Regions from separate parts of the Ferrovibrio xuzhouensis genome, predicted to be linked through region 1. Evidence: riboswitches for the same ligand, from Rfam matches in the RefSeq annotation. Region 1 holds a riboswitch; the other holds the start of a gene.
What was found. Region 1 has a riboswitch for cobalamin ahead of ACFOOQ_RS01395 (energy-coupling factor ABC transporter permease). Riboswitches for the same ligand answer to the same signal wherever they lie in the genome.

Region 1 (4,409 bases):
CCGGCATCGCCGAGGTCGCCACTTCCAAGCAGCGCCTGAAGCGGCTGAAGGAGATCGCCCGCGCCGAGCAGAGCCTGGGCGTGCCGCTGATCGAGGAGCCGGCCTTCCGCGACCGCATGGCGGCGGTCGAGATCGACCTGCTGGCGTTGGAATACACCAACCTGCGCATGTTGGCGGCCGAGCAGGGCGGCAAGGGGCCGGGCGCCGAGGCCAGCATGCTGAAAATCCGCGGCTCGGAAATCCAGCAGGCGATCACCGAACTGGCCGTCGAGGCGCTCGGTTATTATGCCGCGCCCTACGAACCCAAGTCTTATGAACACTGGCCCGATGGCTCGAACCAGCCGCCGGTCGGCCCGGATTATGCGCAGGGCCGCATGGAGGCATTTCTCTACAACCGCGCCACCACGATTTATGGCGGCTCCAACGAGATCCAGCGCAACATCATCGCCAAGATGGTGCTGGGCCTGTAACCTGACGACACAGAAAAAGAGGATGTGAAGGGATGGATTTCCAGCTTTCCGAGGAGCAGACCCTGCTGGCCGACAGCGTGGAGAACTGGCTGCGCAAGGAATACGACTTCGAACGCTGGCGCAAGCTGGTGAAGACCGACCTCGGCTACAGGGCCGAGAACTGGGCCTTCATGGCGGAGCTCGGCTGGCTCGCCGTGGCGCTGCCGGAAGATTTCGGTGGGCTTGGCGGCGGCGCGGTCGAGACCATGCTGATCGGCGAACGCTTCGGCAAGCATATGGTGGCCGAGCCGTTCTTCTCCACCGTGATCCTCGGTGCCGGACTGATCGGCGCCGCCGGCAGCGACGCGCAGAAAAACGACTGGCTGCCGGCGATTGCCGAAGGCAAGACGAAATGGGCCTTCGCCCATGCCGAGCACGGCAGCCGCTTCGTGCTCAACGAAGTGAAGACCAATGCCGAGAAGAGCGGCAGCGACTGGGTACTCAGCGGCAGGAAGATCGTGGTGTGGGACGCGCCGAGCGCCGACCACCTGATCGTGCTGGCGCGCAGCGCCGGTGCCGCCGCCGACAAGGCCGGCCTCGGCCTCTTCGTGGTCGATGCGAAAGACAGGGGCGTCAGCCGGCAGGATTACCGCACGGTCGACAACCGTCGCGCCGCCGATATCACCTTCGACAAGGCGGCGGCGGTGGCGCTCGGCGACCCGGCCGGCGGGCTGGTTCCGGCGGAAGCCGCGATCGACCGCGCGATGGCCTATCTGGCCGCCGAAGCCGTCGGCGCCATGCAGGCGCTGCACGACACGACCCTGGCCTATGTCAAGACCCGCAAGCAGTTCGGCCGCGCCATCGGCGACTTCCAGGTCATCCAGCACCGCCTGGTCGACATGATGATGCAGGTGGAAGCTTCGCGCTCGCTGGCCATGCTGGCCTCGCTGAAGGCCGATGCCGAGCCGGCCGAGCGGGCGAAGGCGGCGGCGGCGGCGAAAGTGCAGATCGGCAAGTCCGGCAAGTTCGTCGGGCAGCAGGCGATCCAGCTGCACGGCGGCATGGGCATGACCGACGAGTTGGATGTCGGCCATTACATGAAGCGCCTGATGATGATCGATACCTGCTTCGGCAATGCCGAGTATCACCAGCGCCGTTTCGCCGCGCTGAGTAATGCCGCCTAGGGCAACGCCGCCTGAGGCCGCCTGCATACCGGCCCGCTTGTCGCGGGCCGGTTTCTGCCCCACACTGACCGTCGATGGTCCCGCCGGCTTCATGGAGTCGGCGGGTTAAAAGGGAACACGGTAGGGCGCGGTCGCCCGTTATGCAGACCGCACCGATGCCGTGGCTGCCCCCGCAACTGTATGCGGCGAGCGATGCCCCATTTGCCACTGGCCCCGAGCGAAAGCGGCGGGCCGGGAAGGCGGGGCGGAGCGGCCAGCCGCAAGCCAGGAGACCTGCCATCGACCGCCGGCGCCGGACCGCGCCGCTTATCAGCCAGCCGCACGGTGGGTGCGGAGAAGGAGCCTGTCATGCATATCGAACCCGGCGTCGTCGATGGCGCCAAGATCATCCTCAGCTATGCCACGGCGGCCGGCGCTTGCGGGCTCGCCGCCCGCATGGCCCGCCAGACCATCCGCCAGGACGGCGGCGCGGCGGCGCTGGCGCTGCGCAGCGTGGCGAGTACGGCACTCGTGTTCAGCTTTTTCGAGGTGCTGCCGCATTATCCGGTCGGCGTCTCCGAGGTGCATCTGATCCTCGGCTCGACGCTGTTCCTGATCTTCGGCGCCGGGGCGGCCTCGATCGGCCTTGCTGCCGGCCTGCTGCTGCAGGGCCTGTTCTTCGCACCCTTCGACCTGCCGCAATACGGCATCAACGTCACCACCCTGCTGGTGCCGCTGTTCGCCGTCAGCCTGCTGGCACGGCGCATCATTCCGGCCGGCACCGCCTATGTGGACGTGACCTACCGGCAGGCGCTGACCCTGTCGACCGCCTACCAGGGCGGCATCGTCGCCTGGGTCGCCTTCTGGGCGCTCTACGGCCATGGCTTCACCGCGCAGAACCTCGCCGCGATCGGCAGCTTCGGCGCCGCCTATATGACGGTGATCATCGTCGAGCCGCTGGCCGATCTCGGCGTGCTGGCCATCGCCAAGGCGCTGGTGCGGCCGGGCCGGCATCTGCTGCTGACCCGCCGGCTGCATCACGCCGCCGCCTGAGGGCAGCGGTTCTTTCGTAAAGCGCCGGCCGGTGGTCCCCACCGGCCGGTTTGCTTTTGAGGGGCGGGCGTCATGGCCTGGTCAGGCCACCTCCTCGGGGGCGTACTGCGCGAGGCCATGGCCCATGGACCAGTTCTCGGGCAGCGTCTCGACCAGATTGATGAAGACATCCTCCGGACGAATCCCGGGCTTGGCGGCGAGCTTTTCGGTGATGCGCCGGTACAGCGCCTTCTTCTGCGCGAGGCTGCGCGTGTTGTTGGCGGTCAACTGGATGACGACGAGATCGTCGCTGCGCGCCACCCCGAGATAGGTGGGGCTGCACCAGAAATCGACCGCGTCATGCTCGGTGACCAGCATGAAATGGTCGTCCTCGGGCACATTGAAGGTCTCGCGCATGGCTTCGTAGAGGCCATCGAGAATGGCCTGGCGATAGGCGGCGGGCTTGCCACGGCGCAGCGAAACACGGGTGAGGGGCATGGTGCGGTTCTCCTGATCGGGCGATCCCGAGGATCGCTGACTAGGACGGTAGCGTGGCATTGACCATTCGAAAATCATATGGAATCATATTTCAATGATTTTCAACAATCATGATTGGCGACCATGAAGGCGCTGGATATCGAAGCCGTCCAGGCTTTTGTCCTCGTTGCCGACCTTGCCAGCTTCACCCGCGCGGCCGAGGCGATGGAGTCGACGCAGTCTGCGGTCAGCCTCAGGATCAAACGCCTTGAGGACGGGCTCGGCCGGCGCTTGTTGGAGCGGACGCCCCGGCGGGTGCGGCTGACGGCCGCCGGCCAGATCTTCCTCGAACGGGCGCGCATGCTGATTGCGGCCCATGGCGAGGCCCTCGATGCCTTCGCCAGCGTGCGGCGGCGGCTCGTCGTTGGCATCAGCGACCATGCGGTCGGCGCCGAACTGCCGCTGCTGCTGCAACGGGTCAAGCGCGTCGAGCCGGGCCTCCTGCTCGAGGTGCGCGTCGGCAGTTCGCGCGACATCCTGGTCGCCTTCGATGATGGCGCGCTCGATGCTGCGATCGTGTTGGGGCATGATGCCGGGCGGCGCGATGGCGAGGTGCTGCTCACCGAGGCGTTCGGCTGGATGGCGGCGCGTGATTTCGCGCATCGCGCGGGCGATCCGTTACCGCTCGCCGCGCAGGCCGAGTCCTGCAACATGCGCAGCATGGGTGTGGCGGCGCTCGACGCCGCCGGAATCGCCTGGACCGAAGTCTTCGTCGGCGGCGGGGTCGGCACCGTTGCCGCTGCGGTTTCGGCCGGGCTCGCCATTGCCGTGTTCAGCCGGCGGGTCGCCCCGCCGGGCTCGGCCGATGTCGGCCCGGTTCTTGGCCTGCCGATGCTGCCGCCACGCGATCTCGTGCTCTACGCCAGCCTCTCCGAGCCGGCGGCGCGACAGTCGCTCAAGACCTTCGTCGCGGCGATTCGCTCGACGGCGGCCTGAGGGGCGACCTGAGGAACGAGTATTGCACAGGCGCGCCTGCGCAGCCGCACCTGAGGGAAATTCGGTCTACTCCACGATCACCTTGAAGCCGCCATAGCCCATGCGGGTCATGTCGAAGGGCATGGTCGCCGGGTCGCCGCACATCTCGCGGATACGCGGGTCGGCCATCACCTTCTTGTTCACCCGGTCGCGATGGGCGCGCGACTTGAAGGCGATCCACGAGAACACCACCGTCTCGCCGCGCTTCAGCTTCAGCAGTTTGGGAAACGGCGTGCCATGGACGGCGGCGAGG
Region 2 (4,409 bases), 1.6 Mb from region 1:
GTGACGGCACCGCCCTGGCCGCCGAGCCACAGCAGCACCACCGGCGGGCCCGGCAGCGCGGCGGCGCCGGCGGTCAGCCCGGCCAGCGCGCCGGTGCCCAGCGTCGCCGGCAGGCCGAGCCGGCCGAGGTAGCGCCAGCCCGAAGCCATCACCGCCACGGCGACCAGGATCACCAGGCAGATCGCCCAGCGCATCAGGTCGGCATCGACCAGCACCAGCAGGGCGACACCGACCGGCACCGCCAGCACGGCGCCGGCGGCCAGCGGCAGCACTTCGCGCCAGACGCACTGCCGCAGCGCGGCGGGCAGCATGGTCAGCGCAGCGATGTCATCGGCGACGAACAGCCAGACGGCAGCCAGTCTCGGTTCATAGAGCAGGCTGGCGATCGGCATGAACACCATGCCGCTGCCAAAGCCGGAAAAACCGCGCACCAGACCGGCCAGCGCCGCGGCGCCGACAACGACCCAGTAACGCGGATCGGCGAAAAGGCCGAGCAGCGCCTCAGCCAACGAGCAGGACGAGGCCGGCTGCCGCCACGCCGGCACCGGCGACGCGGGTCAGCACCGGCAGGGCGGCGCGCTGCGCCAGCCGCGCCAGCGCAATGCCGCCGGCATGCAGCAGGGCGGTCGCCGCCACCATGCCGGCGCCGAAGCTGAGCGCCGCCGCGGTCTCCGGCATCTCGGCGCCATGGGCATGGCCGTGGAACAGCGCGGCCGCGGTGGTGAACAGCATGGCGACCCACAGCGGCGGCCGGAACGAGAAGGCGACGACGAGACCGAGCGCCAGCACCGAAACGGCGATGCCGAGCTCGACGCCGGGCAGCGCGAGGCCGAGATAGCCGCCGAGGAAACCCAGCGCCATCGGCAGCACGAAGCTGAGCGGCAGCAGCCACAGCGCGCGGGTGTTACCCTTCGCGGCGAGCTGGATCGCCCACAGGCCGACCGCCACCATCGCCAGCATGTGGTCGAGGCCGCCGAAGGGATGGCTGAAGCCGGTGCCGAAACCGGCGCCGGAATCGACGCCGACATGGGCAAAGGCGGGCGCCGCCAGCAATGCCAGAACAGCGGACAGGGCCGGAATCCGGCCGGACTTCACAAACTTGCCGAACTTCACAAACTTGCTGGGGAACATGGCAAACCCTCTCTACGCTGCGTGATGATGTCAGCCCACCTGCCTGCATTTGTGCCGAACACGGCGGCATTTGGCAAGCCAAGCCGACCGGCAGGCTTGCCGGTTTGACAAGCCAGTTTGGCCGGCTTACGGTCCGCCGCGATGGTTCGCCCCGTCTGTTACACGTCGTGTCATGGCCGGGGCGATGAAAAGGGAACGCGGTGCGGAGCATGAGGACCTCATTCTCCAAGGCCGCGGCAGCCCCCGCTACGGTAGGCGGCGAGCGACGCGCAGCAGGCCACTGGATTTTCCGCCGGGTTTCCGGCCGGCGATCCGGGAAGGTGCGCGATCCGCGACGACCCGCAAGCCCGGAGACCTGCCATCAGTACAGTCGGAGCGGGACCATCGGACGGGGTGTGCCGGTGTCTGGTCGTCAGCAACTGCGGCAACCGCCGTGGCCGCCGGCGGCATTCCGTGACGGCGCAGGCAACCACAGGCGCTGACCCATGACCCTCTCGCAGAACACCCCGGTCCGCAAAATTCCCGCCACCGTGATCACCGGCTTTCTCGGCGCCGGCAAGACCACGCTGATCCGCCACCTGCTGGGCAACGCCAGGGGCCGCCGGCTGGCGCTGATCGTCAACGAATTCGGCGAGGTCGGCATCGACGGCGAGCTGCTGAAGGCCTGCGGCAGCCCCGACTGCACGGATGACGACATCGTCGAGCTGGCCAACGGCTGCCTGTGCTGCACGGTCGCCGACGATTTCCTGCCGACTTTGCAGAAGCTGCTCGACCGCGCCGATCCGCCCGACCATATTGTCATCGAGACCTCCGGCCTCGCGCTGCCCAAGCCGCTGGTGCAGGCCTTTGCCTGGCCCGGCATCAGGAACCGCACCACGGTGGACGGCGTGATCGCCGTGGTCGACGGCGCCGCCGTCGCCGAAGGGCGCTTTGCCGATGACGAGGCGGCGCTGGCCGCCCAGCGCGCCGCCGATCCCAATCTCGACCATGACAATCCGCTGGAGGAACTGTTCGAGGACCAGCTCGCCTGCGCCGACCTCGTCCTGCTGAACAAGGCCGATCTGCTCGATGATGCCGCCACCCTCCGCGTGCAGACCGATGTCGCCGCGCATCTGCGGCCCGGCGTCAAGACCATGCTGCTGCAGCATGGCGCCATCGATGCTGCCGTGCTGCTCGGCCTGCAGGCCGCCGCCGAGGACGACATCGCCGCCCGCCGCTCGCATCATGACAGCGAGGATGGCGAACACGACCATGACGATTTTGCCAGTTTCGCGGTCAGCCTGCCCGAGCAGGCCGATCCCCAGGCCCTGCTCAATCGGCTGGCGCCGGTGATCGCCCAGCATGATATCCTCCGCGTGAAGGGCTTTGCGGCGGTGGCCGGCAAGACCATGCGGCTGGTGCTGCAGGGCGTCGGCGCACGGCTGAGCCATTATTACGACCGCGACTGGCAGCCCGGCGAAAACCGCGGCACGCGGCTGGTGGTAATCGGCCGGGCCGGCCTCGACGAGGCGGCGATCCGCGCCGCCCTCGCTGCCTGACCGGCAGCGCGACGGACGGCAACGCGGCAAACGGGGGACAAAGCGGGTGCATCTGCTCAAGGCCATACCGGGCGGCACGGCAACGGCGGACGGCGCCGTCGACCTGAAGCAGTCGCCCGGCGATATCGTGGTCCTGAGTGCCGCCGACAGTGAGCTGGCCTGCCTGAGCACCGCCTGCGCCGCACTACCGGCGGATTTCCCGACCGTGCGGCTCGCCAACCTGCTGCAGCTCGGCCATCCCTATTCGGTCGATCTCTATGTCGACAGCGTGATCGCGCAGGCCAGGCTGGTGATCGTCCGCCTGCTCGGCGGCCAGAGCTACTGGCCCTATGGCGTCGAGCGGCTCAGCGACATCTGCCGCAGCAGGGGCATCCGGCTCGCCTTCCTGCCCGGCGACCGCCAGCCCGATCCCGGCCTCGACGGCTATTCGACGGTCGATGACGACGCCAGCGCCGCCCTGTTCAGCTATTTCCGCGAAGGCGGGCTGGCCAACCTGACCGAGGCGCTGAAATTCGCCGCCACGCTGATCGGCCACGACTGCGCAGTGGCGCCGGCGCGGCCGCTGCCGCCGGCCGGCATCTACTGGCCGGGCCAGGCCAACCCCGATCTTGAGCACATGCGGCTGCTGTGGGGCCAGCCGCGCCCTGTCGCCGCCATCGTCTTCTACCGCGCGCAGATGCAGGCCGGCGATGTCGCGCCGGTGGCGGCGCTGGCCGCGGCGCTGACCGAAGCCGGCCTCAACCCGCTGCCGGTCTTCGTCACCAGCCTGAAGGACCGGCTGTCGGCCGACATCGTCGCCAGCCTGCTCGACCTCGCGCCGCCCGACGTGATCCTCAATGCGACCAGCTTTGCCGTCGGTTCGCCGGCGCAGGACGGCACGCGCAGCGAGACCGACGATCCGCTCGGGCAATGCGACTGTCCGGTGCTGCAGGTGGTCTTCGCCAGCAATCCGCGGGAACAGTGGCAGGACGGCAGCCGCGGCCTGTCGGCGCGCGATCTCGCCATCAGCGTCGCCCTGCCGGAGATCGATGGCCGCATCATGACCCGCGCCGTCGCCTTCAAGGCCGAGGCCGAATTCGACGCCCGCACCGAATGCAGCATCGTGCGTCTGGCCGCCGATCCGGGCCGCGCGCGCTTCGTCGCCCAGCTCGCCGCCCGCTGGTCCAACCTCGCCCGCAAGGCACCAGGCGAACGCCGTGTCGGCCTGGTGCTGGCCAATTATCCGAACCGTGACGGCCGCATCGGCAACGGCGTCGGGCTGGATACGCCGGAAAGCGCCGTGCGCATCCTGCGTGCCATGAAGGATGCCGGCTACGACCTGAACGCCATCCCGGTCAGCGGCAATCGCCTGATCGAGGCTTTGCAGGCCGGCGTCACCAACGACCTTGCCGCCAGCGCGCTGCGCCAGGTGCGCGCGCTCTACCCGATCGACGCCTACCGCGAGGCTTTCGCCCGGCTGCCGGCCGCTGTGCAGCAGGCGGTGACCGGGCGCTGGGGCGACCCCGCGCAGGATCCGCAGCTGCGGCGCGGCGACGACGACGGTCAACCGGCCGGCTTCGCCCTGCCGGTGCTGCTGCTCGGTCATGTCGCAGTGCTGATCCAGCCGGCACGCGGCTATAACATCGACCCGGTGCGCAGCTACCACGATCCCGACCTGTTACCGCCGCATCACTATTTCGCCGCCTATTTCTGGCTGCGCGACCGCTTCCGCGCCGATGCGGTGATCCATTGCGGCAAGCA

Region 2: another riboswitch for cobalamin. It lies ahead of cobW (cobalamin biosynthesis protein CobW); the one in region 1 lies ahead of ACFOOQ_RS01395 (energy-coupling factor ABC transporter permease).

What each region holds. Positions count from the first base shown of each region.
Region 1 covers NZ_JBHRYJ010000001.1:286,677-291,085, reverse strand. Annotated here, with positions in the region: gene ACFOOQ_RS01405 (acyl-CoA dehydrogenase family protein) at 1-470, shown strand, start outside; gene ACFOOQ_RS01400 (acyl-CoA dehydrogenase family protein) at 503-1,633, shown strand; cobalamin riboswitch at 1,692-1,928, shown strand; gene ACFOOQ_RS01395 (energy-coupling factor ABC transporter permease) at 1,982-2,665, shown strand; gene ACFOOQ_RS01390 (tautomerase family protein) at 2,747-3,142, opposite strand; gene ACFOOQ_RS01385 (LysR family transcriptional regulator) at 3,266-4,117, shown strand; gene ACFOOQ_RS01380 (DUF1428 domain-containing protein) at 4,184-4,409, opposite strand, start outside.
Region 2 covers NZ_JBHRYJ010000001.1:1,900,959-1,905,367, reverse strand. Annotated here, with positions in the region: gene ACFOOQ_RS09475 (sulfite exporter TauE/SafE family protein) at 1-509, opposite strand, end outside; gene ACFOOQ_RS09470 (HupE/UreJ family protein) at 502-1,131, opposite strand; cobalamin riboswitch at 1,257-1,508, shown strand; gene cobW (cobalamin biosynthesis protein CobW) at 1,617-2,669, shown strand; gene cobN (cobaltochelatase subunit CobN) at 2,716-4,409, shown strand, end outside.